DNA from 2 places in the Exiguobacterium sp. s46 genome. Region 2 is predicted to be linked to the other one. Evidence: predicted binding sites of a transcription regulator. Region 2 holds the regulator's gene; the other holds the start of a gene.

Region 1 (16,352 bases), on a different contig from region 2:
CTGGTACGAGTGGCAATCTCGCCATTCGGACGTCCGGTGTCCCGGTTGAATTCCTTGTGACGGCAAGCGGAAAAGATAAACGGCAGACGACTCCTGACGACTTCGTTCATGTCGATGCGACCGGTCAATTGATTGGTGAGCAATCCGGGCGTCCTTCCGCTGAGACATTGCTCCATGTCGAAGTGTTCAATCGAACGGACGCCGGTTGTTCTCTGCATGTCCATACGATTGCGAACAATGTGATTTCGGAACTCTATGGCGATCAAGGCAGCATCACCTTTTCCGGTCAAGAAATCATCAAGGCACTCGGACACTGGGAAGAGGATGCGACGGTCACGGTACCGATCATTCCGAATCATGCGGACATTCCGACGCTTGCCGCTGCTTTTGCACCGCATGTCACAGCGGACAGTGGTGCCGTCCTGATCCGCAATCACGGGATCACGGTCTGGGCACCGACCGCCTTTGAAGCAAAGAAACACCTCGAAGCCTTCGAGTTTTTATTCAATTACACGTTGACGTTGCAATCATGCCGTCAATCCATTCATTAAAAGGAGGAATCATCTCATGGCAACAGTCTTATTCCAAGAAACAAACACACGGTATACGGATCAAACGGAAGTCGCTGACTTCCTTGCGTCACGCGGCGTTCTTTACGAACAGTGGGACGTTTCGAAACTTCCAGCGCCTCTCGTTGAGAACTTCACACTGACGGATGCAGACAAACAAACGATTCTCGATACGTTCGCTCCCGAAATCAAAGACGTATCAGAACGTCGTGGGTATCAGACAGCTGATATCATCTCACTTTCGGATACGACACCGAACCTTGATGAGTTGCTCGTCAACTTCCAGAAAGAACATCATCACACGGATGATGAAGTTCGTTTCATCGTCAGCGGTCATGGCGTCTTCGCGATCAAAGACGAAGAAGTCGGCTACTATAACATCGAACTCAATCCTGGTGATTTGATTTCCGTTCCTGTTAACACACGCCACTACTTTACGCTTCAAGACGATCGTAAAGTCGTCGCTGTTCGGATCTTCGTCACGACAGACGGCTGGGTTCCGATTTACGAGAATGAGACGTCAACGGTCTCTTAAGATCGATAAAAGCGCTGTTTTCCTTCATATGAAGGGAATCAGCGCTTTTCTTATCGCACAAACATATCACTACATTGATACGTAACCGATATAATGGAGGAAAAGCGATGAGGAAGTGAGCGTCATGCATATTCGTCCCGTAATGGAACACGACTTACCAGCGATTCTCGCCATCTATAACGAAGGTATCGAAGATCGGATCGCAACGCTTGAGACCGACCAAAAGGACTTATCCTTCATGACCCAGTGGTATGCGGAACGCACCGATCGATATGCTGGATATGTCGCTGAAGATGACACAGGTGTCCTCGGCTTCATTTCCCTCGATCCGTATAATCCGCGTCCTGTCTACGCATCCGTCGGTGAGATTTCGGTTTATATCACTCGGACACATCGTGGACAAGGGATTGGCACACGTTTGCTCGAAACGATTGAACAACATGCCCGTGATCATCATATGCATAAGCTGATCCTCTTTACCTTCCCGTTCAATAAAATCGGACAAAAACTCTATATCCGCTCCGGGTTCCGGATCGTCGGAACGTTTAAGGAACAAGGACAGTTGAACGGCGAATATGTCGACGTCATGGCGATGGAGAAACGCTTGCGATAGGATTCATTGAATGCCAGACAGGGAATAGTCAATCCGAGTCATTGAGAGAGGATGAACCTAATGGATATTCAACAAATTCGTAATGCAACACTCGTTGTCACGTATGCCAATCAAGTCTTACTAATTGATCCGTTCCTCGGCGAAAAAGGCAGCTTGCCTCCCTTCGGTCAAACACCAAATGCCGTCGCCAATCCACTCGTCGACTTACCGGTCGATGTCAACACACTGCTCGATCCTGACGCTGTCTTTGTCACACACCTGCATGCCGATCATTTCGACGATTCTGCAAAACAACTTCTACCCAAGCATTTGCCACTCTATGCGCAGCAAGAAGAAGACGCGCAGCAAATCCGAGAAGCCGGCTTCACGAACGTCTCTTCCTTCGATTCCGGTGTAACGATCGGTGATATCCAGGTCCATCGAACAGGTGGACAGCATGGTGTCGGTGAAATCGGCGAACGGATGGGACGTGTGTCTGGGCTCGTCCTCACCCATCCGGACGAACCGACACTTTATATCGCAGGTGATACGATCTGGTGTGACGAGGTCGCGCATGCGATCGAACAACATACGCCCGATATCATCGTCGTCAACAGTGGCGCCGCCCAGTTCTTGACCGGAGAGCCGATCACGATGTCACAGCGTGATCTCCTTGCGGTTCATGAAGCGGCGGCGGAAGCGACGATCATCGTCTCGCACCTCGAGTCCGTCAACCACTGTCTTTTGCGACGTGATATGATTGCTGACTTTTTAACTGCTTTCCATCTCTCTGCCCATTTCCTGATTCCGGAGGATGGCGAAACGATGTCATTTTAAGAACAGTAACTTTCATTAAAAAGAAGCCCTTGTTTCGAATATCCATCGAAACAAGGGCTTCTTTTTGTTATGGGATGACGAGACCTAACAAACGAGCAAAGGCAACTGCTTGCTCTTCCGTAATGACAGCACCTGGTAAAAATCGCGGATCGATCGTAATACCAGAGAGTTCCGTCTGCCGGAGGTCAAGACCTTTTAACGGTGTTTCAATCCATTGGCTATCCGTAAGTCGGACCGCTTCGAGTTTCCACTGGGTCGGCTTCACTTCGAAGAACTGTGCTTCTTTCATCGTCGTTTCGCTCCAGTGTTGATGACGGACCGTACTGCGAATGAACTGTACGTAATCCGCAAGCCCTTCCTGAATCGTTAAATGGTCCAGCGTACAATCTTCGAACTGAACACCCGTCATCCGGCATCCGACGAAGGACACACGGTGAAAACGAGTTTCTTGGAAGTGACATCCGGTTAAGTCGCATTGCTCAAAACGAATATCTTCGAACGAACCACGGTCAAAGGTAAGATTCGCGAACGAGACATTTTGAAAACACACTTGATAGGCATCGATGCGTTCTGTCAGTTCACTCGGCATCGACTCTTTCTCATAACGCGCTCCTTTCAGATACGGATCATCGATTTCGACTTGATCGAACGTCTCTGACTGAAGCGTCTTCGGTAATTCTGGTAAACGGATAACGGTCTCTTTCAATGAAGGTTCCCCCTTTTTTCTCTCCCTTAGTGTACCAAACTCCTTTTATATGAGGAGAAATCGTTCGAATTCCCCTTTTTTCAACAGTTTTTATTTTGAGACACTTTGAGACCGTGCTATAGTCAAGGAAAATCAAAATAAGAACATACGTTCTTTTGTGTAAAGGAGTGATTCAGATGTTTCCTTCCGTCGTTTTACCACAAGATAAACGGATTTTTTGCGTCGACAGTGTGTCCTTCTACGCCAGCTGTGAATGCCAGTATCGCAATCTCCCCCCCTTGACGACACGCCTAGCGGTCGTCTCCGATTTAAAACGAAGCGGGTCCGTCATTCTCGCTGCCACCCCTGCCTTAAAAGCACTTGGAATCAAGACAGCCGGTCGATTATATGAAATCGAGCAATTGCCATACGCTGTTCGTCGTACGATTCGACTTGTCGAACCACGTATGCTCGCTTATATGAAGACGTCGATTCGTGTCCTGGATGTCCTGCACCAATTCGCCCCACCTGAAGCCATCCGCGTCTATTCAATTGACGAAAGTTTCATTGACATGACCGGAACCGATCGCCTATTTGGTTCCGACCTGCAAGCTGCCCTCAAAATTAAAGAAGCAATCCTGAAACAGACCGGCATCCACGTCCGGATCGGGATTGGTCCAAATAACGTCATCGCGAAACTGACGCTTGATTTAATCGGGAAAAAAGAAGGCATCGCGCGATGTGGATATGCTGATGTCGCACGACGTCTTCATGATTTTCCGATTCGGAAGATGTGGGGGGTCGGACACCGTATGGAACAACATCTGCAGATGATGGGGATTGAAACAATCGGTGATCTTGCCATGCGCCCTGTCGAAGAGTTGCACGAACGATTCGGTGTCATCGGTGCCGAACTATGGCACCACGCTTGGGGACTCGACGCGTCACCGACACTTCTTGCGCCTCGTCATCTGTTCGAGAAAGCCCCTCAACGGACGATCGGACACGGTGTGACCTTAATGCAGGACTATTATCAGTTCGAACGCATTCGGAATGTGCTCAATGAACTCGTGCAGGATGTTGCCGCACGTTGTCGCTTTTCGAATCAAGTCGGCTGGACCGTTCACATCGGCGTCCGCTATTCTCGAAACGTCGTCCGAAGTGGTTTCTCCCGTCAAGTGCGGTTGCCTTATCCGACATCCGATGAACGAATCATTCTGCGTCACGTCTTACAATTGTTCGAACCGAATTGGCTCGACGGAGAACCTGTTCGTTTTTTATCCGTCGCAGTGGGGCATTTGACTGCCGATCAAGGCACCTTACAGTTGTCTTTGTTCGAGGATAATGCGCGGCTCTGGAAACGACGACGGTTATTAAAAGCAATGGATGTCGTCAACCTCCGCTACGGAAAAGGAACGATTCGCCTCGCTGTCTCGTTTCTTGATACGAGTGTCGCCAAACGTCGTCTTCGTTTCGTCGGCGGTCATCCGGGAGGTGATCTTCATGACAGCGTATCGTGATCGAGGAAATTTAAAATGGATTCCTTTTCTCATGCCGGAACATTTGCAACTGTTGCGGGAATATTATGTCCAGATGCATCAGCTCGACTTGCCTGAAATTGATGAACAGTTGCAAGAATCATGGCACTTTCTGCTTCAAGAAGCTTTAATAGAAGGAAACGAACTTGAAATCACGTATTATAAGGAAAGTAGCTACGTGACGGTCGTCGGTTTCGTGGAACGACTAGAACCCGAACGTTCCGTTCTCTTTCTGCGCGGACGTGAAGTCATTGAAATTCCCTTCACACGAATCGTCCGGATCGAAAACGGGTAAGCTCTCATACAGATGGATGCTTTAAATCGTCCCCGGAAAGAAGGAATAGTCATGTTGGATTGGTTTACTTCCCTCCCCGTCGTCGTGCAAGCATTGCTTGCCGGAATGATGACGTGGGGGTTAACCGCACTTGGTGCGGCACTCGTCTTCGTCTTTACGACGATTGAAAAACGCGTCATGAACATGATGCTCGGTTTTGCTGCCGGCGTCATGATTGCCGCGTCGTTTTGGTCGCTGCTTGCTCCTGCGATCGAGTTCACGGAGCAGGATGGAGGAATCGCCTGGATTCCTGCCGCCATCGGTTTTCTCGCTGGTGGATTTTTCGTCCGTCTCCTCGACTTCGTTACGCCGCATTTGCACTTATCTGCACCACTCGAGACAGCGGAAGGTCCTTCGACAGGACTCAAGAAAACGACGTTACTATTTCTTGCGATCACGTTGCACAATATTCCCGAAGGTCTTGCGATTGGTGTCGCTTTTGGCGCCGCTGCCTTAAACATGGACGGGGCGACCGTCGCCGGTGCCTTGACGCTCGCACTCGGTATTGGGATACAAAACATGCCGGAGGGAGCTGCCCTATCGATTCCACTACGCGGTGAAGGAATGTCGCGTCGGCGCGCCTTCCATTACGGTCAATTGTCAGCAATCGTCGAACCGATTGCCGCGATGGTCGGAGCAGCCGCGGTCTTCTTCGTTCAACCGCTTCTACCGTATGCGTTATCGTTTGCTGCCGGAGCGATGATTTTCGTCGTCGTCGAAGAATTGATTCCGGAATCACAAGCAGAAAACGGATCCGATTTAGCAACGCTTGGTCTGATGGTCGGGTTTACGGTCATGATGATTCTTGACGTCGCTTTAGGATGATCCCGTTTCAAAACGAGTAGTGGACGATACTGTCTCCTGCTCGTTTTTCTGTTTGTAGATCCAGACATATTCCAGTGAAACCAATCGATTTGAAGTTTTTCTGACCTTGTGTCCTAACAGAAAGATTCCCTTTTCCTTCATGCCGTTTTAGTATGAATGAAAATGACCGGATTTCCTGATCTATCCGATGATACCTAAATCCATCTATTATCTTATCCAAACGAATTTAAATCGGACAACGCGTCTTACACATACGATCGTCTCTCAGACCTGCGCCCGATATTCCAATTAGTTCTATCTCACAAGAATAAAACATGATATGTTTTTAACTAGCACATCATATAGAAGGAGATTATCATGACAATCATTGAACTTTTAAAAGCGCTCTTACTCGGTTTCGTCGAAGGGATGACGGAATTTGCACCGGTCTCTTCCACAGGTCACATGATCATCGTCGATGACATGTGGTTGCAAACGACCGATTTTCTCGGTAAATATTCGGCGAACACCTTTAAAATCGTCATTCAGCTCGGATCGATTCTTGCGGTCGTCGTCGTCTTTTGGAAACGCCTCTTCAGCTTGATCGGTTTGTATAAGATTGAAGGCGAACACGACGCATCAGGGACACACAAATTAAAGCTACGTCACGTCTTGATCGGTCTTCTACCAGCAGCTGTTCTCGGATTGTTATTCGAAGATTTCATCGATGAGAACCTCTTCTCGATTGAAACGGTCATCATCGGTCTTGCTGTTGGTGCCCTCTTGATGATCGCAGCCGATAAATTCGGACCAAAGGAACCAAAAACGACATCGCTTGATCAGATTACATATCGCCAAGCAGCACTCGTCGGTCTGTTCCAATGTATTTCACTCTGGCCTGGCTTCTCCCGCTCAGGTTCAACGATTTCCGGAGGGGTCTTCCTCGGGATGAATCACCGGACGGCAGCCGACTTCACGTTCATCATGGCTGTACCGATCATGTTCGGTGCTAGTTTCCTTTCGCTCGTTAAGAACTGGGAGAACATTCAACCGAACCACTTCGCATTCTATGCTGTCGGTTTCGTTGCGTCGTTCGTGTTTGCCCTCTTATCGATTCGCTTCTTCTTGAAGCTGATCAACAAGATCAAACTCGTTCCGTTCGCCATCTACCGTCTTGTCTTAGCAGCTATCTTAGCTGTCATCGTCTACATGTAAGTTCAAACCGTTAGCTATTTTAGCTGACGGTTTTTCATTTTTTTGAAACTAATTCAGTCGCTTAAGGGTATATAGGGATGAGACATAACTAAAGGAGTGAATGCCACATGGCACGCAGAAGTCGGAGTACATCAAAACTCCCATTAATCATCGGAGTCGTTGTTGTCGCCGTGATTGCCTTTTTAGCAATCGGACAATACAACAGCCTCGTCAATGTAGAAGAAGATGTATCGAATAAATGGTCGCAAGTCGACAACCAAATCAAGCGTCGTGCGGATTTGATTCCGAACCTCGTTGAAACTGTTAAAGGTGTCGCGGGTCAAGAAGAAAAAGTATATGGAAAAGTCGCAGAAGCCCAAGCGGGTCTTGCGCGTGCTGCGTCAACTGAACAACGGATCGAAGCCGACCAACAAGTCACGTCTTCGCTTCGGGGATTGATTGCCTTGCAGACGACTTACCCGGAACTTAAATCAAGCGAACGATTCCAATCCTTGATGGACACGCTGGAAGGAACAGAAAATCGTCTAGGGATCGCCCGCAAGGATTACAATGATGCTGTAACCCTCTACAACAAAAAACGTCGGAGCTTCCCAACGACACTTTACGCATCCGCCTTCGGATTCGAGAAAAAGCCGTATTACGAGATTTCAGACAGCGACCGGGAAAATCCGACCGTCGACTTTAACAGTGATTCGAAATGATTCGGCGGTGGACGCGACTTCTGTTGAGCGCGTTCCTCGTCTTCTTCCTCTTCGTTCCAACAGCTAGTGCCGTTTCAGAACGGACGGGAGCAGCCTTCTTCATTCAGGATGATGCTCAGCTGCTCACCCCTTCGGAAGAAGCCGAACTCGCGCAACTCGGTCAGGAACTCGAACAATATACGACAGCACAAGTCGTCCTCAAGACGGTTCCCGATCTAAAGGGACAGGATTTAAGCTCTTACGCCAATGAAACGTTCCGGCGCCAAGGCATCGGTCAAGAAGGAAAAGACAATGGTGTTCTTGTCGTCGTCGCTCCGAACGAAAAGGATCGCCAATTCCGGATCGAGGTCGGTTATAAACTCGAAGGGATTTTGACAGACATCACAGCCGGACGTATTCTCGATCAGTATGCTGTTCCTTACAAGGAAAACAGTGAGTATGGAAAAGCAGCATCCGAAACATATAAAGCGGTCGTCAGTGTCATTTCAAAGGACCAGTCGCTTGAGTCACAGGATCCTCCGAAAACACAAAATGACGACGGACTTCCGCTTTGGACGAAGATTCTGATCGGTGCTGGATTACTGATCTTATTGTTCCTCGATATGAAGTTCACCGGTGGTATGTTCTTCTTTGCGATTTTGAACATCTTCTCCGCGATCATGCGTGGTGGCGGTGGAAATGGTGGCAGTCGCGGTGGTGGCGGAAGTTCCGGCGGTGGTGGTGCCGAACGGTAGAAAAGGAGTCGTTTTTTCATGAGGATCATCTTAGGGTATTACCTCCTCCTGACACTCATCGGATTTGTAACGATGTGGCAGGATAAACGTCGGGCGCGGCAACATGCTTACCGAACACCCGAAGCGACACTATTGACGATTGCTTTCCTCGGTGGTGCGCTCGGTTCTTGGATCGGTATGTACACAGTTCGGCACAAGACACGGAAAACGAAGTTCCAATGGCTCGTTCCAATGGTTGCTGTCTTGCATCTCACTTTCTGGTTTGTTTACACTTCACAATGAAAGAATGTGACCGATAGAGGAGAGAACGTACGGAATTGTGTCCGTCGTTCCCTTCTCTTTTTTGTATGAGGTCAATGATTATGAAGAACAGGTTTAATTTCTTTTTCTCTTAGGGTAAAGAAATTAACCAATTTAATAAATACATCTTTTTTTGATGTACTGAGAGGTGGACATCCCTTTATGTGGCATCCTTGCGCCGAATGTACGACATCAATCCGTTTCGTTGAAGCGGGAGCACTCCATATTCAATCACCAACGCCAGAAATTTATTCCTATCAATCGTTCGAACAGCTCGAACAGCTACTGACATCGCTCTTACGTGTAGCGGATTATCCGGTGTCGTGTCGCGCCACACAATCGCGTTATGTGACAGCACCCATCCTAGCTTCAGCACTTCTAGAACAACTGAAGCATCGGTCTGCGATTGATTTCATCCAGCATGGGGTCATGACAAGCCATTTACAACCGATTTATGATATCCAGCGCAACGTGCTCGTCGCGAACGAAGCCTTATTGCGAGCAGCAGATGATAACACGCCGATCTCGCCTGGTGTCTTGTTTTCGACGGCCTCGAAGATGGGACTTCATTCCCGTCTTGATCAGCGGGCGCGTGAAGAAGCCATCCGTGCGACGCATCATATCGGTGGCACAACAAAAACGTTCATCAACTTTCTCCCTTCGACGATCTATAATCCGGAGTACTGCCTGCGCCATACGTTTGAGATCGTCGAACGTTATCAAGTCGATCCGAGTCGGCTCGTCTTCGAAGTCGTCGAAACGGAAAAAATTGAAGACGTCAACCATTTGAAACACGTCTTCGAACAGTATAAGAAGCAAGGCATTCAAGTAGCACTGGACGATGTAGGCGCTGGTTTCTCGACACTCGATATGTTGTCCTTGCTTCAACCGGATTATATTAAAATTGATCGTTCCTTCATCGATCACTGCGATACGAACTCAGAAAACGAAGCCTTTTTACGAAAAGCCCGTCATCTGACACGAGAAATGGGGATTCAAATCTTAGCGGAAGGCATCGAACGGCAAGAAGAACTCGATCTTTGCCGCGAACTCGGCTTCGATCTTGGTCAAGGATACCTACTCGGTCGCCCTGCTCCTTATGCTCGCTTTGCGAAAGCACAATAAAAATACGCACATGGACCGTTTGATGATTATTCGGCACATGTGCGTCTTTTTATGTTAAGTCGTCGAAACGAAAACCATCTCGTTCCGTGTAATAGCATCCACTAGTTGTTCCATTGACACGATCGGACGCAACAGACGACACAATTCCTCTTTCGATGTCCGTAAAGCAAGTGTTTCGACGACATCGAGCGATAATGCGAAGTCTGCGAGTGCCGTCGGCTGTTCTTGTGCAAGAAGATAGTCACGCAACTCTGCATAATCATCATCATGTCCGAGTAACTTCTCTTGAACGAGTAGTCCGTAACCGACCTTACTCCCGTGCAAGAACGCATGCGTTTCTGGATGAGGCGATAACGCGTTATGCACTGCGTGTCCGATTGCACCACGCGTCGCCGCGTCACCAAAACCACCAATGCTTCCGGCTAACGGAATGACGGTTTCGACGAGATGTTGCATTTCAACGGGATACTCACGAAAACGCGTTTCCGTTATATTCGTCGACAAGATAAGATCCTTACAACGTTCAGCTGTCCGAAGCGCCATCTCGATGACGGGATCTTCAGCCGATGATCCGCTTAAGGCACGTGCTTCATACCACTTCGCTAGCGTATCGACGAGCCCCGCTACAAAATAATCATACGGACTCGCTGCGATGATCCGATGATCGAGTAAAAGGGCTTCAATCACGACGGGGAACGTATCAAATCGGATATACTGTCCCTCTTCGTTATACATGACACTGAGCGGAGTCCACGGAGCACAGTTCGAGACGATCGTCGGAATGATGATGATCGGGCGTCTCAATTGAAACGCGACTTGTTTTACCGTATCGATGACACTCCCACCTCCGAGCGCGAGAATCACATCGTATGGAGCACATACCTGTTTGAAAGCTTCCACCTGTTGATCCGTACAATGCCCTTCAAATAAAAAACGTGGTAATGCTGGTAAAGCAAAAGCGGCTGCTTCATAGGCTTGACGTCCATGAATCAGGACTGCTGAACGATCACCTATCACTTCTTCGAGTTGATCGAGTGCGTGTTGCTCATGTATGTATTGTAAAACAGCTTGTCGAATCACAGGATCGCCTCCTAATATTTGTTATCGCTCAGTATACGCAAAAGAACTCACTTCGGCAATCATTCGATTTTTACAGGAGGAGCGCGTACACTAGAAAAGAGAAGAATTTACTACAAAGGAGTCGATGAATCGATGCAACAGATTACGTTAAATAACGGCATCAGCATGCCCCAACTCGGATATGGTGTCTTTAAAGTACCGGAAGAAGAAGTATATGAAGCGGTCAGCGAAGCACTCCGCGCCGGGTATCGTTCAATCGATACGGCGATGATTTACGAGAACGAAGAAGGTGTCGGTCGCGCGCTGCGTGACTCGGGCATTCCCCGAGAAGAGATCTTTCTAACGACGAAAGTCTGGAATTCCGATCACGGCTATGAAGAGACACTTGCCGCTTTCGAGACGAGTCTGCAAAAGCTTGGTGTCGATTATGTTGACTTGTATCTGATTCATTGGCCGATGCCAAAAGAAGATCGTTATGTCGAGACATGGCGGGCGCTCGAACATCTCTATGCAGAAGGAAAGACGCGTGCCATCGGTGTTTCGAACTTCCATATTCCGCACTTGGAACGAATTTTAGCCGAAGGATCAATCGTTCCTGCCGTCAATCAGATTGAACTCCATCCGTTCCTTAGCCAAGAAGCGATCCGAGACTTTTGCCGCAAGCACGGTATCGTCGTTGAAGCTTGGAGTCCATTGATGAAAGGACGCGACGCGTTAACGCATCCGGTCATCGTCGATATTGCCGATCGTCATCAGAAAACGCCAGCTCAAGTCGTCCTCCGTTGGCACTTGCAACACGACATCGTCGCGATTCCGAAATCCGTCACGCCAAGCCGCATTCGCGAAAATCTTGATGTCTTCGACTTCAGCTTATCAGACGTTGATATGCAAGCGATTGATCAATTGAACGCCAACGTGCGTACAGGATCAAATCCGGATCATAAATAAGACGAGACGATTCTCGTCTAATCTCCATACAAAAAGAAGGTACCTTTCGGAATTGATCCGGAAGGTACCTTCTTTGATGATGACCCTGATGCGTGATTCTAATCTATTATTTTAGCGGTCTAAATTATTTCCATGATCTTGCTTGGCGATGTCATCCGATTGATGTTTCGATTGACGACGTTCTTCGCCGTCTTGCGTTGCATCATGTTCTTTTTCCTCGCGTTCTGTTTCCGGCCGGCGGAAATCGTCATCCCGACGCATCGCGATGTCCGGTTCCCGGTTCCCGTCGAGTTTTTTTGAATGATCGATTGCCTGCTCGTCTTGCGGCATCTTGTCCGTACCGGCACGGTGCAAATCAATCTCTGCATGCTCTTCCTTCGAATCTTTATCAACATCAAGCGGATTACCGGAGCCGAGCTGTGCATTGGAGTTCGCATCTGATGACGTATGCGTCTCTTCGCCACTACCATAACGGACTTTTACATCAGGATGCGTATTGTCTGTATTTAAATGTGGATCGAACTGGATGTCTTGGACTTCAAGTAACAGAACGAAGCCCCCACCTTCGACTTCCGTTTTGCGTTGTTCGATCTCATTGTCTGATAGATCAAGTGACCCGAACAGATCATCGACTTCTTGATCACGACCTTTGTTCCCACGAATCCGATCAATCCAAGACGGTTTCGTCGTCGCGATTTCTGCGTCCATTTGGCTACGGACGAGTGCGATGTTCGACTTCTCCTTGACGATGACGTAGAAGTCTTCCTCCCGGTGTCCTTGAATATGCAGTTCGTCCATTTTTGAAATCAATTCTTCCTCTGAATAGAACGTTCCGATATATTGTTTTGTTTTCATGGATGTTCTCCCCTTATTAACACGATTTGTCATGCGTGACTTCTATAAGGAGTATTTCCTCTTTTGCGTTAAAATATGCCAAAAAATATGCGTTCCGTTAAAACGTCATCTGTTTGACATGTAAACAATCATTCGCCGACGAGTTTCAGACCAATCGTCGCACTTAAGACGAGACCGATACAAACCAGTCGCTTCCAGTCTTTTGATTCGTTATAGAGCACCATGCTGAGAATCGCACCGCCCGCCGCTCCGATTCCCGTCCATACCGCATACGCCGTTCCCATCGGTAAACCATTCATTGCAAGCGTTAAGAATAGGAAACTGAGTCCGAATCCTGTTCCCATCAACAGTAGATTCTTCGCATTCTTATTTTGATTGAACGTATTGATCAAGACGACACCAAACATCTCAAAGATTCCGGCAATGATTAAATAAATCCAACTCATGCTGATTTCTCCTCTCCACTGACTAACTTCAGACCGATGACGCCGACCAGTAAGACAGCGATCAATGCTAATTTCATCACGGAAGCCGCTTGATCGAATAACACGATGTCCGTCACGACCGTCCCTGCCGTTCCGAGACCGACGAAGACAGCATAGACCGTTCCGACCGGTAAATGGTTACTCGCTTTGATCAGCACGGTAAAGCTAACGATGATACAGACGATCGTTGCAGTCCACTCAAGTGGTGTTGCCGCATGTTTTAATCCAATGACCCAGCCGACTTCAAAACATGCCGCGACGATGATCCCAATCCAATACTTTGCCATAGTAATTGCCTCCTGATAGGTAAATTCAAATGAAAAAGCCCGGGAGTAAGCGAGATGATTCGCTTTACTCCCGGGCTTTTATCCCTCCGTTGCATGGACAAACGTCCATGTTCCTCCCTCGGTCCAGCCGTACGGAACCCTAGAGGATACTCCCTATTCCATTCGATACAACCACCCTAGCACGCCCTTTTTCCCGTGTCAAACAGGAATCCGTTCCCCATCTGTCAAATAGAATCAAAGTGACTTCATCTGAAAGAGGAGGATGCTGCATGCGTTATAAAATCAATGATCAACTTCGGATTCGTCGTTTTACACCAGAAGATGTAGAAGCGGTTCACGCCTATGCCTCACAACCCATCGTCAGTCAATTCCAATCATGGGGACCGAATACCGAAACGGATACGAAACAATTCCTACACGATGCGCTTGAAAGTGAACTCGAGACACCAAGACGTCGTTATGTCTTTGCCGTGACGTTTCCAAGTGACGTCGTCATCGGTGCCGGTGAACTCGTCATCACAGACGTTGATAATAAAATCGCCGAAATCGGATACGTCCTCTCGCCTGATGAATGGGGGAACGGATACGCGACGTCAATCGCCTCTTTCCTTCTCCAATTCGGTTTCGAAAAACTAGAACTACACCGCATCACGGCAACGTGTGACCCACGGAACGTCGCTTCCGAACGCGTGTTGCAAAAGGTCGGCATGACGAAGGAAGGACAGCTTCGCGAGACGGTCTATCTCGAAGACCACTGGCGCGATTCCTTGATTTACGGCATGCTTGACTGGGAATGGCAAGTGGATCACGAAGAAGATAACTAACATATGACTTCAAACGGTATGCCGAGGCATACCGTTTTTTTATGGACAATCTCCTATTTTTTTGATTTTTATCAATTTTTAAACAAGCGCATGCTACACTATTCATAATGACAAATTTTAAGAATTGGAGTGAACCTCTTGATGAAAAAATGGACTGCTCATGTTGCTGGACTTGCCGCAACGTTAATGTTGAGCTCGGTTTTACCCGCACCCGCTTTCGCTGAATCGCCACCTGCTCAACCGACGGCAGAAACACAAACAGTCACCGAGACGATCGGAACGGCTTATTTGAAAGAGGATGCTGCGTTGCTACAAACGGCTGATTCCGCAACGGTCATCCAACAACTACCAGCAGGAACGGCATTCAAGACACTCGGCACGGACGGTGACTTTACCCGTGTCAGTTGGCAAGAAGGCGCTGCTTATGTCGCAACCAACGCGTTAACGCAAACAGCACCTGTCTTTCAAAAACAAGCAACACTGACGTCGAAAAGTCCACTCTCATTAGTTGCTTCACCATTTGATTCCACCGTCGTGACGACACTTCCCGCCTATCAGCGAATCGATACATACGGCACTTTCGACACGTTCACACGTCTGAAATGGAACGAGCAATACGTCTACGTCTCTACGACACAACTCGAGCAACTTCCAAAATTAGTTGGAACGCGTTATGCCAAACGAGCGACTTCTCTTTTCGTTGAACCGAAGACGACGAGCGCGAAGTCAGCTGTCACTCAAAATCAAGCATTCGAAACGTTCGGTACGACGGGTACTTTTACACGCGTGGCCACTAAAACGGGTTACGCCTTCGTATTGACGGCTGATTTAGCTGATGCGCAGGTCGAAAATTATCCGGAAACAGGACTGCGTTATGCCAAACGAACGACTTCTCTTTTCGTTGAACCGAAGACGACGAGCGCGAAGACAGCTGTCACTCAAAATCAAGCATTCGAAACGTTCGGTACGATCGGTACTTTTACGCGTGTTACGACTAAGACGGGTTACGCCTTCGTATTGACGGCTGATTTAGCTGATGCGCCGGTCGTGAACCATCCGGAAACCGGGCTACGTTACGTCCAACAGCAGACGACGGTCTATGCTACTGCGACTACGAAAGGAAAAGTCGTACAATCGATTCCTGTGAATACTTCGCTTCAGACGTACGGCATCGAGGGGTCATTTACACGAATCAAACGAAACGACGAGTATGCCTATGTGTTGACGGCACATCTCGGTACGTTGAAATACTATCCGAAGACTGCACGCCTCTATGTTCAGCGCGTTACGCCAATCTATTCGGACGCCAAATCTTCAAGTCCTGTCTTGAAGCAACACCAAACGAATACGCTGCTGACGGTGTATGGCACAAGCGGTACCTATAGCCGGATCATCTTCCGTGGAGTTCATGCTTACGTCAAGACAGCTGATCTCGGTACTGGAAAAGTCTATGCATCAACCGGGACACGATACGCGAAACGCAACTTGTCCGTCTACACGTCTGCTTCGACGAAGAGCAAAATTATGTATTCCGTCAAACGAGCTGACAAACTAACGGTTTACGGCACAAGCGGTAGTTACACACGCTTGAAAAAAGGATCGGTCTACGGCTACGTCAAGACGACGGATCTCGTGACGAAAAAGCCGGATCTGTATGACGTCACTGGTCAACGCTATGTGACGGAAGACGATGTCGTCATTCGTTCGCAGGCAAAACTTTCGAGCAAAAAAATCGGCACACTAAAAAAAGGTACCTCGATTTCGATCTACGGAAAAAGCGGTTATTATACACGCGTCAAATATAAAAATGCCTTTGGTTTCGTCGATTCGAGTCGTATCGGACTGAACAAGCCGACGGCAAAAGCAAAAAAAGGCACGACATTTTATGTCCACCTGGACCAGAC
Region 2 (16,352 bases):
GAAACACAGGATACAGTGGTAGCGTACATGGAGAGACGAAAGATAATAATCCTGCTCCAAACGCTAACCATAACGAGAGCTCCATCATGAGCATCCCCTTTCCTTTACTACTAATAGAAGAAGTTCCTCCTCTATTTTGCCAAACTCCTCTGCATTTAGCACCTATTATCTCACAGAAAGTTGCAAAAGATTCGTGTCCGCCAAAATTACAAAAAAATTACATTTCGTCGATTTTACTGAAATCTCGTTGCACCTAGTAAATGGACTTGCTAGAATATGGATACGACACCAATGTAAGGGAGACTGCTATGACGACACAACAACTATTGACGTTAGCGATCGAAGCCAAACGTAGCGAACTATATCATCAAGCTGACCAGTCCAGCTTCACCTCCCCGCGTGTTTTACAACTTAGTCATGAACTCGACGTCTTGCTTTTAGAATATTCACGCATCGTCCAAAACTATACCATTCACGGTTCGAATGAACCGCTCTTATCTTAATGCACGATCTGGTCAGCATTCGAGTGCGAATGCTGACTTTTTTGTGACTTCTTATTTCTGATGGAGGTGCTTTATGTCCGCTCTTACATTCATTGCTAGTTCTCGTTCTCTTTATATACCAGACGATCTCTCTCAATTATACGTACACGAAGTCGAAGCGCTTGAATACGTTTCATTGAAGCGAGGAAGATTCACGATGCCTTATTTGTACACGATCGAAGGTGCCGATCAGTGGGAGTTCATGATTTATCTACAGCGTTATATGGAAGAAGGAGATGTCCTCGAGCTGCTCTATATCGAAAATCAAAATGACAGCATGCATGACCATCTACCGTCCACTCCGCTACTAGAGCCGATTGAAATCAATATTCGCCAGCGAACGTACCAAACGATTCACGGCACGTTTCAGCTTTCCGCTAACGATTGGATGCAAGAATTGTATCATCGTTCTTACCTGACAGCGTTCGGCGTGACGACGATCGTCAAGTATTGATCTACGTATCCTCCATTTCACTTTTTCATCATCAGACGATAGAAGGATTCAACAATTTCTATTTTTAAGGCTTTTTTCTGTTGAATTGTGCGAATCTTTCAGCAAAAGTAATCCAAAAGACCTATAAACATCCGTTTTTCATAATCAGTATGTCCTATCGATGACAAAAACCGACCTTTTGCAATCTCGTTGTCACAAAAGCCTGGTTTGTAACTCGAATGACATTGACCTGTAAACGCACAGGTCAGATTTGCCGTGTAAAGTAGGAACAGTAAACACAGCATATGTCAGGAGGACATCAATAATGAAAAAAGCAGTTTTCGCTGCCGGTCTTGCAGCAACAGCTCTATCAGTAGGATTTGCCCAAGAGACAGAGGCTGCCTCAGAAACGGTAACAGTAAATACACCAGTACTCAACGTACGCACAGCACCTACAACTGCATCAGCAGACGTAGGCAATGTATATAAAGGTCAAACATTAAATGTCGAAGGACGTTCTGGCGCATGGATCAAAACAACAGTTAACGGTCAAAAACGTTATGTCCATGGTGCGTATACGTCTGCAGCAGGCTCATTCGACTTTAAAAAAGCGACAGTTACTACGGCAGTACTAAACGTCCGCACACAACCAACGACAAGCTCGAAAGATGTCGGTAACCTCTACAAAGGCGAAAAAGTCAACGTAGAAGGTAAAGTCGGTGCATGGATCAAAACAACAATCGATGGTAAAACACGCTACGTACACAGCGACTACACTTCACTCGCTGGCGTATCGAAAGCACCAGCAGCACAAGCACAACCAGCTGCTAAACCAGCTGCGAAGCCAGCACCAAAAGCAGCTGCTAAACCAGCAACTGCAACAAAACAATCGACACCTGCAAAATCAGGTACGAAAGTGACAATGAACGTCACTGCTTACACGAACGACCCGTCTAACAACGGTAGCCAACTCTACAACGGTCGTGCGTTGACAGCAAGCGGTTATGACGTTACAAATACGATCACGTACAATGGTATGCGTATCGTAGCAGCTTCTTCACAATACCCAATCGGTACACGTATGCACATCGAAGGCATTGGTGAAGCAATCGTACTCGACCGTGGTGGCGCAATCCAAGGTAACAAACTTGATCTTCTCGTTGGTTCACAACAAGAAGCACTTAACTGGGGACGCCAAAACGTCACAGTCACAGTCTACTAATCAGAACAAACAACCTGCCGGGCGAGGCCGCCTGGCAGGCTTTTTTTATGTCTTTTTTTAAGAGACCGTGACATGACCGGATTGCAACTGATACATCTTCTTATACAGACCATCTTGTGCGATTAATTCTTGGTGATTTCCTTGCTCGATCACTTCCCCTTGATGCAATACAAGAATCAAATCTGCATCTTGAATTGTCGATAGACGGTGGGCAATGGCAATCGTCGTCCGCCCTTGACGCATCCGTTCAAGTGCGACTTGCACTTTCTCCTCTGTCTCCGTATCGATCGAACTCGTCGCTTCATCGAGGATCAGGATTTTCGGATCCCGCGCCATCGTGCGTGCGAAGGAGATCAACTGACGTTCCCCAGCTGAGAACGTCGCCCCCCGTTCCGCAACGGGACTGTCATATTGCTGGTCCAGTTGATTGATGAATCCGTCAGCTTGTACGAATTTAGCAGCCGCTTCGACACGATCAAAGGAAATCGAACTATCGAATAATCGAATGTTGTCAGCGACCGTTCCTGTGAACAAGAATGAATCCTGCAACACGAGTCCGACATGCTGTCGTAGTTCTTCTTCTGATAACTGCTCAAGCGGTTGACCATCGATCAAGATCCGACCCGATTGGTACGCGTAAAAACGCATCAAGATATTGATGATCGAACTTTTTCCACTTCCCGTATGACCAACGAGGGCAATCGTCTGTCCTTTTTTCGCCTCGAACGAAATCCCTTTCAAGACATCTTTCTCTCCGTCATAACTAAAGCGCACGTCTTCAAAGACGATATGTCCTTCCGATACTCGTGCATCCCCTTCGAGTTGTTTCGTTGGTTCCGGCTCATCCGTATCGAGGACCTTGAATACACGGTCTGCTGAGACGACAGCTTGCTGGAACTCGGATAACCGTTGCATGATTTGCTGAACCGGTTGGAAGATCCGCTCCATGTAGCTGATGAAGGCATAGACGACACCGACTTGGACCGTTTGTGAGAAAGATAGGACACCGAAATACGTCACGAGTGTCGCAATTGAAATGGCGAGTAACAATTCAATGATTGGTCGCAGTAACCAACTATCGAGCTTCAAGTTCTTATAACGTCCATTCTGGTGGGCGACGTTCGTCTCCTCGAACTCTGCCATCAAGCGTTTTTCTTGGCGGAATTGTTGAATGATCGCCATGCCGTTGATGGATTCGTTCAGTTGGGCGTTGATTTTCGATAGTAAATCGCGGACTTCCGCGTAATACTTCGTCGAATACTTCCGGTAAATCCAAATGATGAAATAAAATAGTGGTAACAATAGTAACGCGATCGTCGCGAGTCGCGGCTCTAGTAGATAGAGGAAGATATATGTTCCAATCAACTGGACACCACTTTGTACGAATGTCGACAAGACACCGATGTAGAGCTCCTTGATCGCTTCCGTATCGTTCGTGATCCGGGACACGAGCACTCCGGCAGGCGTCCGGTCAAAATAGGCAAGCCGTAAGTGCATGACATGCCGGAACACATCAATGCGTAAGCGTTGAATGACTTGCAAGGCAATCTTTTGGAATTCGAACGCTTGCAAGTAATCGACGATGATCCCTGTCGTATGCAGTAACAAGTACGCTGTAAACAAAAGTGCGACTTCCTGTACTGGATAGGTCCCTGGTGCAACATACTCATCAATGAAAATCTTGACGAGATACGGTCCCCCGAGTTTTGCTGCTGTCGTGATGAATAGCAGGATGAAGGCGATGCTGACTTGCTTTTTGAACGGTTTGACGAAATCAAGCAATCGCTTCAGGACGGCTTTTTCATTGATATCATGATTCATTCGGAACGCCCTCCTTGTTCAACAAGTGATTCTAGTTGCTGGCGATCGTACGTCTCTTTATACCAACCGTCATGGGCGAGTAACTGTTCATGCGTGCCCCGTTCGATGATCCGACCGTCTTCAAGGACGATGATCTCATCGGTATGCGACACAGCCGACAGGCGATGGGCAACGATGATTTGTGCCTGATCGTGATCCGCCGTGCGGAAGTGATGGATGATCGCTTCCTCGGTTTTGGCATCGACCGCAGACAAGGCATCATCGAGCACTAAAATCGGACAATCCGCTAATAATGCTCGGGCAATCGAGATCCGTTGTTTTTGACCGCCGGATAACGTCACCCCACGCTCCCCGACCATCGTCGCGTACCCTTCCTTAAATCCAAGAATATCCTCATGGACTGCTGCAATACGTGCCGCTTCCATGATGTCTTCCATTGATGCATCCGGTTTTGCAAAAGCAATATTGTCGGCAATCGACGCCGAGAATAAGAAATGATCCTGTGGAACGATCGCCACTTGACGACGGACGGTGTCACGTGTCAATTGTTTGATGTCTCGTCCACCAATCGTGATGGCACCTTGTTTGACGTCGTATTCGCGAGACAATAAGCGAACGAACGTCGATTTCCCGGCACCCGTCTTCCCGACGATGCCGAGCGATTTACCGGGCTTCAACGTCACATCGATGTCTTGTAAGACCGGTTGCGTATCATAGATGAAACGCTCAATCCCAACGTAGAGTTCTGGTGAGGAAACACTTGTCGCTGCTTCCTTCGCGTCTTTAATTTCCGGTTCGATCGCAAGCATCCGCTCGATCCGATCGTAAGAAGCACGACCACGTTCGACGATGTTGAACAACCAACCGAAGGCGAGCATCGGCCATGTCAATAAACCAAGATATGTAGTGAATGAGACGATGTCACCGATTCGGATTTCGCCTTGTTGTAACAGATACGCACCGTATCCGACAGCGATGATGTACGATAGACCGACTAATCCAAAAATCGTCGGGTCAAACAGCGCGTCGATTTTTGCGACACGACGGTTCTTTTGGACGACGTCATCCGATAGATCCGTAAACGTCTGTACATCAGACTCCACTTCTCCTGTTGCTTTTAAGACACGGACACCACTAATGCTTTCCGCGACCTTGTCATTCAAGTCGGAGAAGGCTTCCTGCGCGTCATGAAAACGCGAATGTAACATTTTCCCGTAGCGTGACGTTAAGTAAACCATCAGCGGCATCGGTAGAAGTGATACGAGCGTCAATTTCCAACTGATCGTCGTGACCATCGTGATGATGACGAAGCTCCCCATCGTCACCGAGTCGACGAGCGTTAGAATACCCGCACCCGCTGTCATCGATACCGCCTGTACGTCGTTTGTCGCATGCGCCATCAAATCTCCACTCCGATATTTCTTATAGAACGATTGATCCAAATCTGAAAAATGACCATACAGTTGACTGCGTAACAATCGACCGAGACGAATCGATGCCCCAAAGATATGAAAACGCCAAAAATAACGAATGAAATACGTCGCGACCCCGATGAGCAACAATGTACCTGCGAGACGAATCAAATCATTCTTCGTCAAGCTCCCCTCGCTTAGACCATTGACTGTCGTCCCGATGATCTTCGGTGGAATGAGTTCTAACGCTGCTACAAAAATCAAGCAGACGACCCCAAGACTATACGCTTTCCATTCTCGTCGGAAAAACCAACCGAGTTTCCTGAAGACTCCCATTCAAGTCTCCCCCCTTTTTTAAATCCTATGATTATTTGAAATAGTCTCACATTTTAGATTAGTTCTCTTTCTAAAAAATAGCAAATAAAAAGGAGACCATTTGGTCCCCTTTCGTACAGCTTATTTTTTAGGTGATTTCATTGAACCACTCATTGAACGCATCACTTGGTTGACTTTCTTTTGTGATGGCTTTTGACCCATTTGCATCATCAATGTCTTAATCATATCTTCGTTGATTGGTGGGTTTTGCTCCAAGTAGTTCATCATGTATCGACGAGCGATATAGAAACCAAGGGCGACACCTGCTACCAAGCAAAGAAGGGCAATTAAAATCCAAATCCATGTAGCCAAGTTGCTTCCTCCTCTAACTTAAAACGTCGCTTTTTACTATACTATAATTCCAATTGTTTGCATAGATGATAATAGATGAAAAACGAGCCCGACGTAAGATCGGACCCGTTTTTTCCGGAAGTGATTATCCGAGTTGCTTGACTGTCGCTAATACGTTCTCAACAGACATGCCGTATTCTTTCAAGAGGAAGTCTCCAGGAGCAGATGCGCCGAAACGATCGATTCCGATGACTTGTCCTTCTGTTCCTACATATTTGTACCAACCGAGTGAAGCCCCTGCTTCGATCGCTACACGTTTCGTGATGTGTTTCGGAAGAACTGATTCTTTGTACTCTGCTGACTGTGCTTCGAATACTTCCCATGATGGAAGCGAAACGACAGCTGCTGATTCACCAAGTTCTTTTTGTGCTTCGACAAGAAGGTGAACTTCTGAACCCGTACCAATTAAGAGCGTATCAGCTTTCGTGACGTCACCAGCGATGACATAACCACCTTTTTCAGCGCCCTCTGTCGTCGTACCTTCCAGTTCAGGAAGACCTTGACGTGTCAAGACGAGAAGTGTCGGTTTGTCTTTTGCTTGAACCGCTGTTTTCCATGCTGCGATCGTCTCTTTTCCGTCTGCTGGGCGGTAGATCGTGACGTTCGGCATTGCACGGAAGCTCATCAAGTGCTCAACTGGCTCGTGTGTTGGACCATCTTCCCCAACAGCGATCGAGTCATGCGTCAAGACGAAGATTGATGGAAGTCCCATTAACGCAGCAAGACGAACCGCCGGACGGAGGTAATCCGAGAAGACGAAGAATGTCGCACCGTAAGGAATGACGCCACCGTGAAGTGCCATACCGTTGACAGCAGCAGCCATTGCGAATTCACGTACACCGAACCAGATGTTACGACCGCTTGGGTCAATGTCGAAGTCTGCTTCGCCTTTGAGCATCGTGTTGTTCGATCCTGCAAGGTCAGCTGAACCACCGAACAATGTCGGAACGTTCTTCGCAAGACCGTTCAAGACCTCACCACTCGTTTGACGTGTCGCTTTTTTCGATGACAAGTCGTACGTCGGAAGATCTGCTTCCCAGTTGCTTGGCAATTCGTTTGCGATTGCGCGAACGAGTTCCGCATGCAATTCTGGATGCGCTGCTTCGTATTGTTTCATCGTTTCGTTCCATGCGTCTTCCGCAGAAGCACCACGTTGGACGATCCGCTCGTCGAACAATGATTTGACTTCTTCAGGGACGTAGAACTCTTCGTGATCCCAAATGTAGCTAGCTTTCGTCAATTTAATTTCCGCTTCACCGAGTGGTGCACCGTGAGAAGCCGATTTCCCTGACTTGTTCGGTGAACCGAAGCCGATGACTGTCTTGACTTCGATCAACGTTGGTTTTGTCGTCTCTGCTTGTGCCGCCGCGATTGCTTTCGAAATCGAATCGATATCCGTTCCGTCTTCTACGCGAATGACTTGCCAGTTGTACGCTTCGAAGCGCTTCTGGACGTTTTCAGAGAATGATTTATCGAGATCGCCATCAAGTGAGATATCGTTTGAATCGTACAATACGACCAATTTACCAAGACCAAGGTGACCTGCGAGTGAAGCCGCCTCAGCTGAGACACCTTCCATTAAGTCTCCATCTCCACAAATTCCGTATGTGAAGTGATCGACGACGTTGAGATCGTCACGGTTGTATTTTGCTTCAAGATGACGTTCTGCCATCGCCATACCAACTGCCATTGCAATCCCTTGACCAAGTGGACCTGTTGTCGCATCTACACCAGCCGTGTGACGGTATTCCGGGTGACCTGGTGTTTTTGATCCCCATTGACGGAATGATTTAAGATCATCCATTGATAGATCATATCCCGATAGGTGGAGGAGTGAGTAGAGAAGCATCGAACCGTGTCCGGCTGAAAGTACAAAACGGTCGCGGTTGAACCATTCTGGATTTTTAGGGTTGTGGTTCATATGATCCGCCCAAAGCGAGAATGCCATCGGCGCTGCTCCCATTGGCATACCTGGGTGACCCGAGTTCGCCTTTTGCACGGCATCAATCGATAAGGTACGAATCGTATTAATTGCTAATTGTTCTACTGTCGTCATGTTCGTCAAAACAATCATCCTCTCTCTTTTTCACAAATTCCTACTCATTTTAGCACACTCTTAAATGTGATACAACTTTTCTAAATAGTATATCACATTAAAATGAATGCGCTATCTATAGCCGTTCTATCGACTCATACAGGATGCATGAATTGATGAAAGATCGTTATTAAGATGTATTGCTATCGTGCAATGTTTCCTCATCTAACAGCGCTAAACAAAAAAGAGGTCCGCTTAACGCGAACCTCTTTCTTCTATAGAAGAAACAAACGATTATTGTTTATTCCGTTCTTCTTCTTGTGCTTGTTTTAATTTCTCTGGTGTTACGTCCGTACCTTCTTCATCGACGATCTTCATGCCCATGAGTTGGTTTTTGAACGATCCACGGAATGCTGCGAGATACGCTGCACGTAACTCTTTTTGCTCTGCCGCTTCTGCTTCTGATAACGGCTCGACTTTTGATTTATTCGCTAATGCGTTGATTCGATCTAATTGTTCTTGTGATAACATGGAATCCCTCTTTCTGTACGACTCAAACTTGAGTAGTTCAATTGTATTCTTACTGTAAAAGAGCTTACTAAAAAAAGCAAGTTAACCGCGTCAGTCGACGGGTTACTTGCTTCTCATTCCGGGCTAGGCGTCAATTCGCGGTATTCAAGGTATCGACGATTGACCGTTGCCTTTGAAATATCATGTCCCATCCCGCGAAGCGTAATGGCGATATCTGAAAACGTCAGTCCGAGTTCACGGAGACGTACGATTTCTTCGATCGGTACGTCCTTTCGGCTACGCCCGGCGTTCTCTCCTTGGCGATTCAGATTTCGTTCCGGGCGAAAGCCTTGTTCGACCGCTCGCCGCATGCCGCGCGCGATTTTTGCATTATGCAGTTTCCGTTGATATTCTTCCACGAGTGAGACGATCTCAAGGACCATCGCTTCTGCATCAGCAAGTTGGTATTCTCCATCGGAATCAAGTGTCATCAACCGAACACCGTGCTTCTTAAACGTGTGCAAAATAGCGATTTTCGCATTCCCTCGACCAATCCGTGTGTCATCCGTTACGAGGACCGCATCTACCGCATCACGTGTCACATGATCAAGAACCGTCAGCATCCCTTCCCGATCGACGTCATATCCACTCTCTTTTTCAGAGACGACATCCACGACATCAAAACCCTTTTGAGACGCAACCTTCGAAAGTTCCATCCGTTGGCGTTCAATCGAACTATCTTGTGCTTCTTTTTCGGTCGACACCCGACAATAAATCACGACCTTCATCGTACCTCACATCCCTGTTCGTTCTTTCACAACTTTTCCATTTTGTCATTGTTGTGCGATTGGTACAACGATTTTGCTTTTTGAGATGACGTGTTTTGTCTCGACATCATTATTTTTAATCAACCAGTTGACGTATTCTTCATCTGACATCGAACCGTCATTGTAGACTTCAGCGATTTGTTCAACTGTAGCGTTCTCATCGACCGTAACGGAAGCAGTCATTAGTTGCGCCACTTTTTCATCCGGGCGCGGTGTGAGTAAAAAGATCACGAAGGCAATACTTAATGCATAGAAGAGAATTGAAAAAGCATGAGTACGAATCGTATGAATCATCATGAATCCCTCCAAATATGAAATGAATGAGTTAGAATAAATGTTCGCGGAACAATTGTTCGCATAACTCATAATAAACACAGAACCCGTGTTCGGTCAACACAAAATGTCGAACAATTGTTTGTACGCTCATTTGTTCTATGTTATAGTGAATCTAGAAACATATATTCTTACATTTCAAACTTCAATCCAGAAAGAGGTGGCAATTCGTATGCGGAAAATGTCTAAGCGCCAACAAGAGATTCTCGACTACATCGTCTCTGAAGTGAAACTGAAGGGGTATCCACCATCAGTTCGTGAAATCGGAGAAGCAGTCGGACTCGCGTCTAGCTCGACGGTACACGGTCATTTGGATCGACTCGAGAAACGGGGAATGATTCGCCGTGACCCGACGAAACCACGTGCGATTGAGATATTGCTTGATAAGCCTGAAGAAATCACGGAAGCCATCGTCCATGTTCCCGTCATCGGGAAAGTCACAGCGGGTCTTCCGATTACAGCGATTGAAAATATCGAAGAACAGTTCCCGCTCCCTGCACATTATGTAGGAAACGAAACGGTCTTCATGTTGACGATCGATGGTGAATCGATGATTAATGCAGGTATTCTTGACGGCGATCGTGTCATCGTGCGCCAACAAAACACAGCAGAAAACGGAGAAATCGTCGTAGCTATGACCGAAGATAGCGAAGCGACGGTGAAACGGTTCTTCTTAGAAGATCAACAGGTACGTTTACAACCAGAAAATGACTCGATGGATCCGATGTATTTCGATAATGTCTCCATTCTTGGTAAGGTAATCGGCGTGTATCGGACGATTCATTGACGGAGGGACCAGTTACGACTGGTCTTTTTTCATGCCTTCAGGAAATGTACATGATACCGTCAATACCGTCGCACTGACGGGTTACGTTGCGTATTCGGTCGCAACGCAACAAACCGATTGGTTACCAACCGCCATCGGTATCGCTGTCGGTACCCTTTGGTTGTCACCCGACCTCGATTTAAAGTCAGAACCTTATTATCGCTTTGGACCATTTCGAGTCTTGTGGATGCCGTATGTCAAGATCATGCCTCACCGATCGATCTGGTCGCATGGACTGATCATCGGAGACATCATTCGGCTTCTTTATAGTGCTGCGATTCTGATTCCGCTACTATTTTTAAGTCTATATTTTCAGGTTCTTGATTCTGCTACGATTGATTCGTGGTTCGCTTCCCTGCCAGCTTTTGTTATTGGCATCATCGTAGCCAGCACGATTCATATCCTACTAGATTATTCCAGCAGTTGGTTTCGACCTAAAAAAAGAAAAAAACGTCGTCGGTAACACCTCTTTTGCTTGCTTGCAGGCAGTAAGAGGTGTTTTCTTATCCACTTTTACGTATCTTTAAACATCAAAATAAAAAATTTCCATTCCTATATTTCAATTATATGTATTGAAAACGTTCTCAAATCGGAGTAATTTAAAGTAGAAAGGCCATTATCTGCTTTAATCCAAAGGGAGGGTTTTTGCATGAATAACTTTGTATTGGAAATGATCGGTACGATGATCCTCATCCTGCTCGGGGATGGAGTCGTCGCCGGTGTCGTCTTGAAAAAGACGAAATCGGAAAACAGCGGATGGATCGTCATCACGTTCGCTTGGGGTCTTGCCGTCATGACAGGAGCATTCGTAGCTGCTGAAAGTGGAGCACACTTGAACCCCGCATTGACGATCGCACTTGCTTTGAACTCTGACCTACCGTGGGCAGACGTTCCGATCTACATTGCCGGACAACTTGTCGGAGCTTTCATCGGCGCCATTCTCGTTTGGCTTCATTACATGAAACATTTTGAAGCGACTGATGATCAAGCTGCAAAACTCGGTGTGTTCGCAACAGGTCCAGCGATTCGTCATACGCCGTCGAACTTGATTTCTGAGATCATCGGGACATTCGTTCTCGTCTTCGGTATCTTGGCACTCGGTTTAACGACGTTCGGAGACGGCTTAAAACCACTCATCGTCGGTTTACTCGTCGTCGTCATCGGTCTATCGCTCGGTGGTACAACAGGGTATGCCATCAACCCGGCTCGTGACCTTGGACCGCGTATTGCGCACGCTATCCTACCAATTCCGAATAAAGGTTCATCTGACTGGGGCTATTCATGGATTCCTGTCGTTGGTCCAATCATCGGTGGAGCGATTGCCGTGTTCATCTATCAATTAATCTACTAAGATCACGTCTCACTAACACATACCGCTCAAGGGGGATTTCGAAATGGAAAACAAGTATATCCTAGCACTCGACCAAGGTACGACAAGCTCACGTGCGATCATCTTCGATCACGATGGGAAAATCGTCAACTCGGCACAACGGGAATTCAAACAGTACTTCCCGCAACCAGGCTGGGTCGAACATGATGCAAACGAAATCTGGGGTTCGATTCTTGCTGTCATGGCTGAAGCACTCGGTACAGCAGATATCAAACCTGAGCAAATCGCTGGAATCGGCATCACGAACCAACGTGAAACGACAGTCGTCTGGAACAAAGAAACAGGCAGACCCGTCTATCACGCACTCGTTTGGCAATCGCGTCAAACGTCTGGTATCTGTGATGACTTAAAAGAACAAGGATTGAACCAGAAATTCCGCGATAAGACAGGACTTTTGATTGATGCCTACTTCTCTGGGACGAAAGTCAAATGGATCCTCGATAATGTCGAAGGTGCGCGTGAACAGGCGGAAAACGGTGAATTGCTCTTCGGTACGATCGATACGTGGCTCGTTTGGAAACTGTCTGGTGGAAAAACGCACATCACGGACTACACGAACGCTTCACGGACGTTGATGTACAATATCTACGAACAAAAATGGGATGAAGAGTTACTCGATATCCTCGGTGTTCCTGCTTCCATGTTGCCAGAAGTTCGTCAGTCGAGTGAAGTCTACGACAAAACGGTACCGTATCATTTCTTCGGTTACGAAGTGCCCATCGCTGGTATTGCGGGTGACCAACAAGCCGCACTCTTCGGTCAAACGTGCTTTGAAGCAGGTGAAGGGAAAAACACATACGGAACAGGTTGCTTCATGCTCATGAACACGGGTGAGAAAGCTGTTTCTTCTGATCACGGTCTTTTGACAACGATCGCTTGGGGCGTCGATGGAAAAGTGGAATATGCGCTGGAAGGTTCAATCTTCGTCGCTGGTTCTGCGATCCAGTGGCTCCGTGATGGACTCCGGATGCTGAAAAATGCGAAAGATTCAGAAGGTTACGCAACGAAAGTCGACTCAACAGACGGTGTTTATGTCGTTCCTGCCTTCGTTGGTCTCGGTGCGCCATACTGGGATTCAGATGTTCGTGGCGCAATCTTCGGGTTAACACGAGGAACAGATAAAGAGCATTTCGTTCGGGCAACGCTTGAATCACTCGCTTATCAAACACGCGATGTATTGACAGCGATGGAACAAGATTCTGGTATCGAACTGAAGACACTTCGTGTCGACGGTGGTGCAGTAGCGAATAACTTCTTGATGCAGTTCCAATCGGACATCCTCGGCGTTCCTGTCGATCGTCCAGAAATTAACGAAACGACAGCACTCGGTGCAGCCTACCTGGCTGGATTAGCTGTTGGTTACTGGAAAGATAAAGCGGAGATCAAAAAACAATGGAAACTGGATCACCAGTTCAAACCAGAGATGAAAGAAGACGATCGTGAACAACGCTATGCTGGATGGCAAAAAGCGGTGGAAGCGACTATGGTCTTCAAACCATCGAAATAAAACAATTAACCCGGTCCCTTTTGCAGAGGGACCGGGTTTTCACTGTCTTATAAAAACTACAATAAAGTCATTTTAAAAGTCATTTTTCTAACACCAAACTCAAAAGTGTCGCCTCAGCACATACATCATAATTCTTTGTGCTACTCTTTCGCATAGAGGAGTTCACATGTATTCCTTTCCATATATAATGTGGATCACTCATTTTTCTCTAGCATGATCATGTCGATCGCCTGTATTCCGTTCTCCCAGATTTCCTCTGGATACGACCGAAAAAAATCTTTTTTTATATCATATAGCCGGAAACCAAGCTTTTGGTAGAAAGCTAAATTATCAATACTCGAATTAGCCGTTCCTACGATGAAATGATGATACTCTTGTTCCATATATTGTTCGAGCGTTAATGAGATGATCCTCTTTCCTAACCCTTGACCCTGTTGTTCTTTTTTGATGGCGACGTTTTTTATTTCCATTGTATCTTGATTAATTTTGGTCATAGCAATAACACCCACTACATGCCCAGATGAATCTTCGAGATAATACAGGTCACCGTTAGGTAAATATTCATAAATCTTATCGATAGATTCATCAGCCAGTAATAATAAGGGGATGAATGTCTGCTTTTTGATTTCAGTGTCTGCTTTCCTTAACGTATAACTCAAGAACTCACCTCATTCTTTACATTCTTTTACTGTCCTATTTATGTACATGCATTATGATAACAATTTTCATAGCACCATTTCATTCAGATATGAAAGAATCCCCATTGCATTGAAGCAAAGGGGATTTGATCCTTATTTGCTAAACTCTTTTTTCAATCCGTCTTCAATCTCATCAACGGATTTCGACTGTCCGCTAAGAACAGCTGCTAAAAACGCGCCTTCGACGAGTGGTGCGTCGATAAACCGAACCGTCCGTTCGCCACTGTATAGTTCAAGGGCCAGTTCCGTGTTCATCGTCGCAGAACCGATATCCGTTAAAACGACTCCATCATCGTCCAGTGTATTCAGTGTTTCTTCGATTCGCGTCGCGTCCGTTCCAATGCTACCGTCCTCAAGACCTGCTGCTATTAAGACTGGCGTATCCGGTGCCATCTCTGCTAACAGTTCCTTTAGTCCAGTCGCAAGCTTTTCACTATGGGAAACGAGTACAAGATTAACCATGAAGCACCTCCGCGATTTCGCCGAGTAACAACGCACTCGATAGACTACCTGGGTCCTGGACGCCTTCCGTCGCTTCACCGAAGTAAGACGCACGCCCTTTCGTTGCGATGCGCGCTTTCGTATCAGCAAGCGCTTGATCGATTGCCGCTTTCAAATCCCCTTCTTGCGAGAGCGCCTCTTGGAACGGTGTCCAAATATCGACCATCGTCTTTTGACCGAATTCCGATTTCCCACGCGATTTGATGCCTTCCGTCGCTTCATGGAAAGCATCCGCGAGTTCTGCACCTTCAACTTCTGTTTTCCCTTTGAACGCACCAGCGAACTTAACGAATGCCGTGCCGTACAAAGGACCGGATGCCCCACCGACCGTCTTGATCAGCGTCATCCCGACCTCTTTCGATAAAGCTCCTAAGTCCTCATACTCGCCGTGTTCTTCTAACGTCTTTTGGACTGCTTGGAAGCCACGTGACATATTGATCCCATGGTCCCCGTCACCGATTTCCCGGTCAAGGTCCGTCAATTCATCCTTGTGCTGTTCAATCTGTTCCGCTGCCTTGATGAGCGCGCTTCGTAACTGTTCCGTCGTCAACTTCATCTTTGTACACCCCGTTTATCTAAATTAGAATCCAATCGCTTTCGTTTCTGCATCGAGATACCCAAGCAGTTCATCATCCACTGGTAAGAGCGTGATTGAGAATCCGTGCATCTCGAGCGACGTCATATAGTTTCCAACGAACGAACGGGCAATCTCGTAACCGTGTGCCTGAAGTTCTTCCGCGACATATTTATACGTGATATACAGTTCGGATTCTGGCGTTCCACCCATCCCATTCACCATGACGGCGACTTTTTTGTCTGGTACCTCTTTCGTCAAACGATCGAGCAACTCTTTGACGATCGCATCAACGGAAGCGACTGCTTTTCGTTCAAGTCCTTTTTCACCATGGATCCCGATACCGATTTCCATCTCGTCATCATGCAACTCAAAGCCTGGTTTGCCACTCTCTGGCATGTAACATGGTGAGAGTGCCATTCCGATCGAACGAACGCCCTGGATGACTTTTTCCGCGACTGCTTTGACTTCACTCAGTGATTTCCCTTCTGCAGCCGCAGCTCCGGCAATCTTATGGACGAAGACCGTTCCCGCAACCCCACGACGATCCTCTTCCTTTTTGATCGCAATGTCATCATTGACGACGACCGTGTCGACTTCGATGTCCTCGAGTTCAGCGAGTTCCTTTGCCATATCGAAGTTCATGACATCACCCGAGTAATTCTTGACGACGAGTAAGACACCTTTTCCACCATGGGCTGCCTTGATGCCTTCGAGCACCATATCCGGTGTTGGTGACGTGAAGACTTCCCCACAAACAGCCGCAGCAAGCATGCCGTCCCCAACGAATCCAGCATGTGCGGGTTCATGCCCACTTCCCCCACCAGAAACGAGTCCGACTTTTCCATCAAGCGGCACTTTCCGTGCGACGACATTAACACCTTCGACCTTTTTATACAAATCAGGGTGAGCTAGTACGAGTCCGTCGACCATGTCTGACACGAACCGGTTTGAATCTTTCATTAATTTGTGCATGAAAAACGCTCCTTTACCTA

Evidence for each region. The regulator LexA, encoded in region 2, represses DNA repair genes until DNA is damaged. The targets are predictions, from matches to a motif close to CGAACATATGTTCG.
Region 1: a site for LexA is predicted at 3,380-3,393, ahead of KNQ08_RS13115 (Y-family DNA polymerase). Genes of this name have one in related genera too.

The regions. Positions count from the first base shown of each region.
Region 1 is NZ_JACSMY010000002.1:296,247-312,598, reverse strand. Features, by position in the region: gene KNQ08_RS13140 (methylthioribulose 1-phosphate dehydratase) at 1-551, shown strand, start outside; gene KNQ08_RS13135 (1,2-dihydroxy-3-keto-5-methylthiopentene dioxygenase) at 568-1,104, shown strand; gene KNQ08_RS13130 (arsinothricin resistance N-acetyltransferase ArsN1 family A) at 1,229-1,717, shown strand; gene KNQ08_RS13125 (MBL fold metallo-hydrolase) at 1,778-2,533, shown strand; gene KNQ08_RS13120 (pentapeptide repeat-containing protein) at 2,601-3,239, opposite strand; gene KNQ08_RS13115 (Y-family DNA polymerase) at 3,416-4,738, shown strand; gene KNQ08_RS13110 (YolD-like family protein) at 4,722-5,051, shown strand; gene KNQ08_RS13105 (ZIP family metal transporter) at 5,103-5,915, shown strand; gene KNQ08_RS13100 (undecaprenyl-diphosphate phosphatase) at 6,273-7,109, shown strand; gene KNQ08_RS13095 (LemA family protein) at 7,217-7,810, shown strand; gene KNQ08_RS13090 (TPM domain-containing protein) at 7,807-8,544, shown strand; gene KNQ08_RS13085 (DUF1294 domain-containing protein) at 8,563-8,826, shown strand; gene KNQ08_RS13080 (EAL domain-containing protein) at 9,007-9,969, shown strand; gene KNQ08_RS13075 (iron-containing alcohol dehydrogenase) at 10,024-11,049, opposite strand; gene KNQ08_RS13070 (aldo/keto reductase) at 11,182-11,997, shown strand; gene KNQ08_RS13065 (general stress protein) at 12,109-12,852, opposite strand; gene KNQ08_RS13060 (DMT family transporter) at 12,981-13,298, opposite strand; gene KNQ08_RS13055 (DMT family transporter) at 13,295-13,624, opposite strand; gene KNQ08_RS13050 (GNAT family N-acetyltransferase) at 13,894-14,448, shown strand; gene KNQ08_RS13045 (C40 family peptidase) at 14,590-16,352, shown strand, end outside.
Region 2 is NZ_JACSMY010000001.1:430,145-446,496, reverse strand. Features, by position in the region: gene KNQ08_RS02280 (cytochrome c biogenesis CcdA family protein) at 1-85, opposite strand, end outside; gene KNQ08_RS02275 (aspartyl-phosphate phosphatase Spo0E family protein) at 309-503, shown strand; gene KNQ08_RS02270 (hypothetical protein) at 700-996, shown strand; gene KNQ08_RS02265 (SH3 domain-containing protein) at 1,301-2,197, shown strand; gene KNQ08_RS02260 (ABC transporter ATP-binding protein) at 2,255-4,018, opposite strand; gene KNQ08_RS02255 (ABC transporter transmembrane domain-containing protein) at 4,015-5,766, opposite strand; gene KNQ08_RS02250 (YneF family protein) at 5,887-6,117, opposite strand; gene tkt (transketolase) at 6,242-8,212, opposite strand; gene KNQ08_RS02240 (DUF896 domain-containing protein) at 8,486-8,722, opposite strand; gene KNQ08_RS02235 (YneB family resolvase-like protein) at 8,836-9,489, opposite strand; gene yneA (cell division suppressor protein YneA) at 9,535-9,822, opposite strand; gene lexA (transcriptional repressor LexA) at 10,034-10,648, shown strand; gene KNQ08_RS02220 (metal-binding protein) at 10,680-11,150, shown strand; gene KNQ08_RS02215 (MIP/aquaporin family protein) at 11,337-12,038, shown strand; gene glpK (glycerol kinase GlpK) at 12,082-13,584, shown strand; gene KNQ08_RS02205 (GNAT family N-acetyltransferase) at 13,779-14,243, opposite strand; gene dhaM (dihydroxyacetone kinase phosphoryl donor subunit DhaM) at 14,376-14,744, opposite strand; gene dhaL (dihydroxyacetone kinase subunit DhaL) at 14,737-15,339, opposite strand; gene dhaK (dihydroxyacetone kinase subunit DhaK) at 15,364-16,332, opposite strand.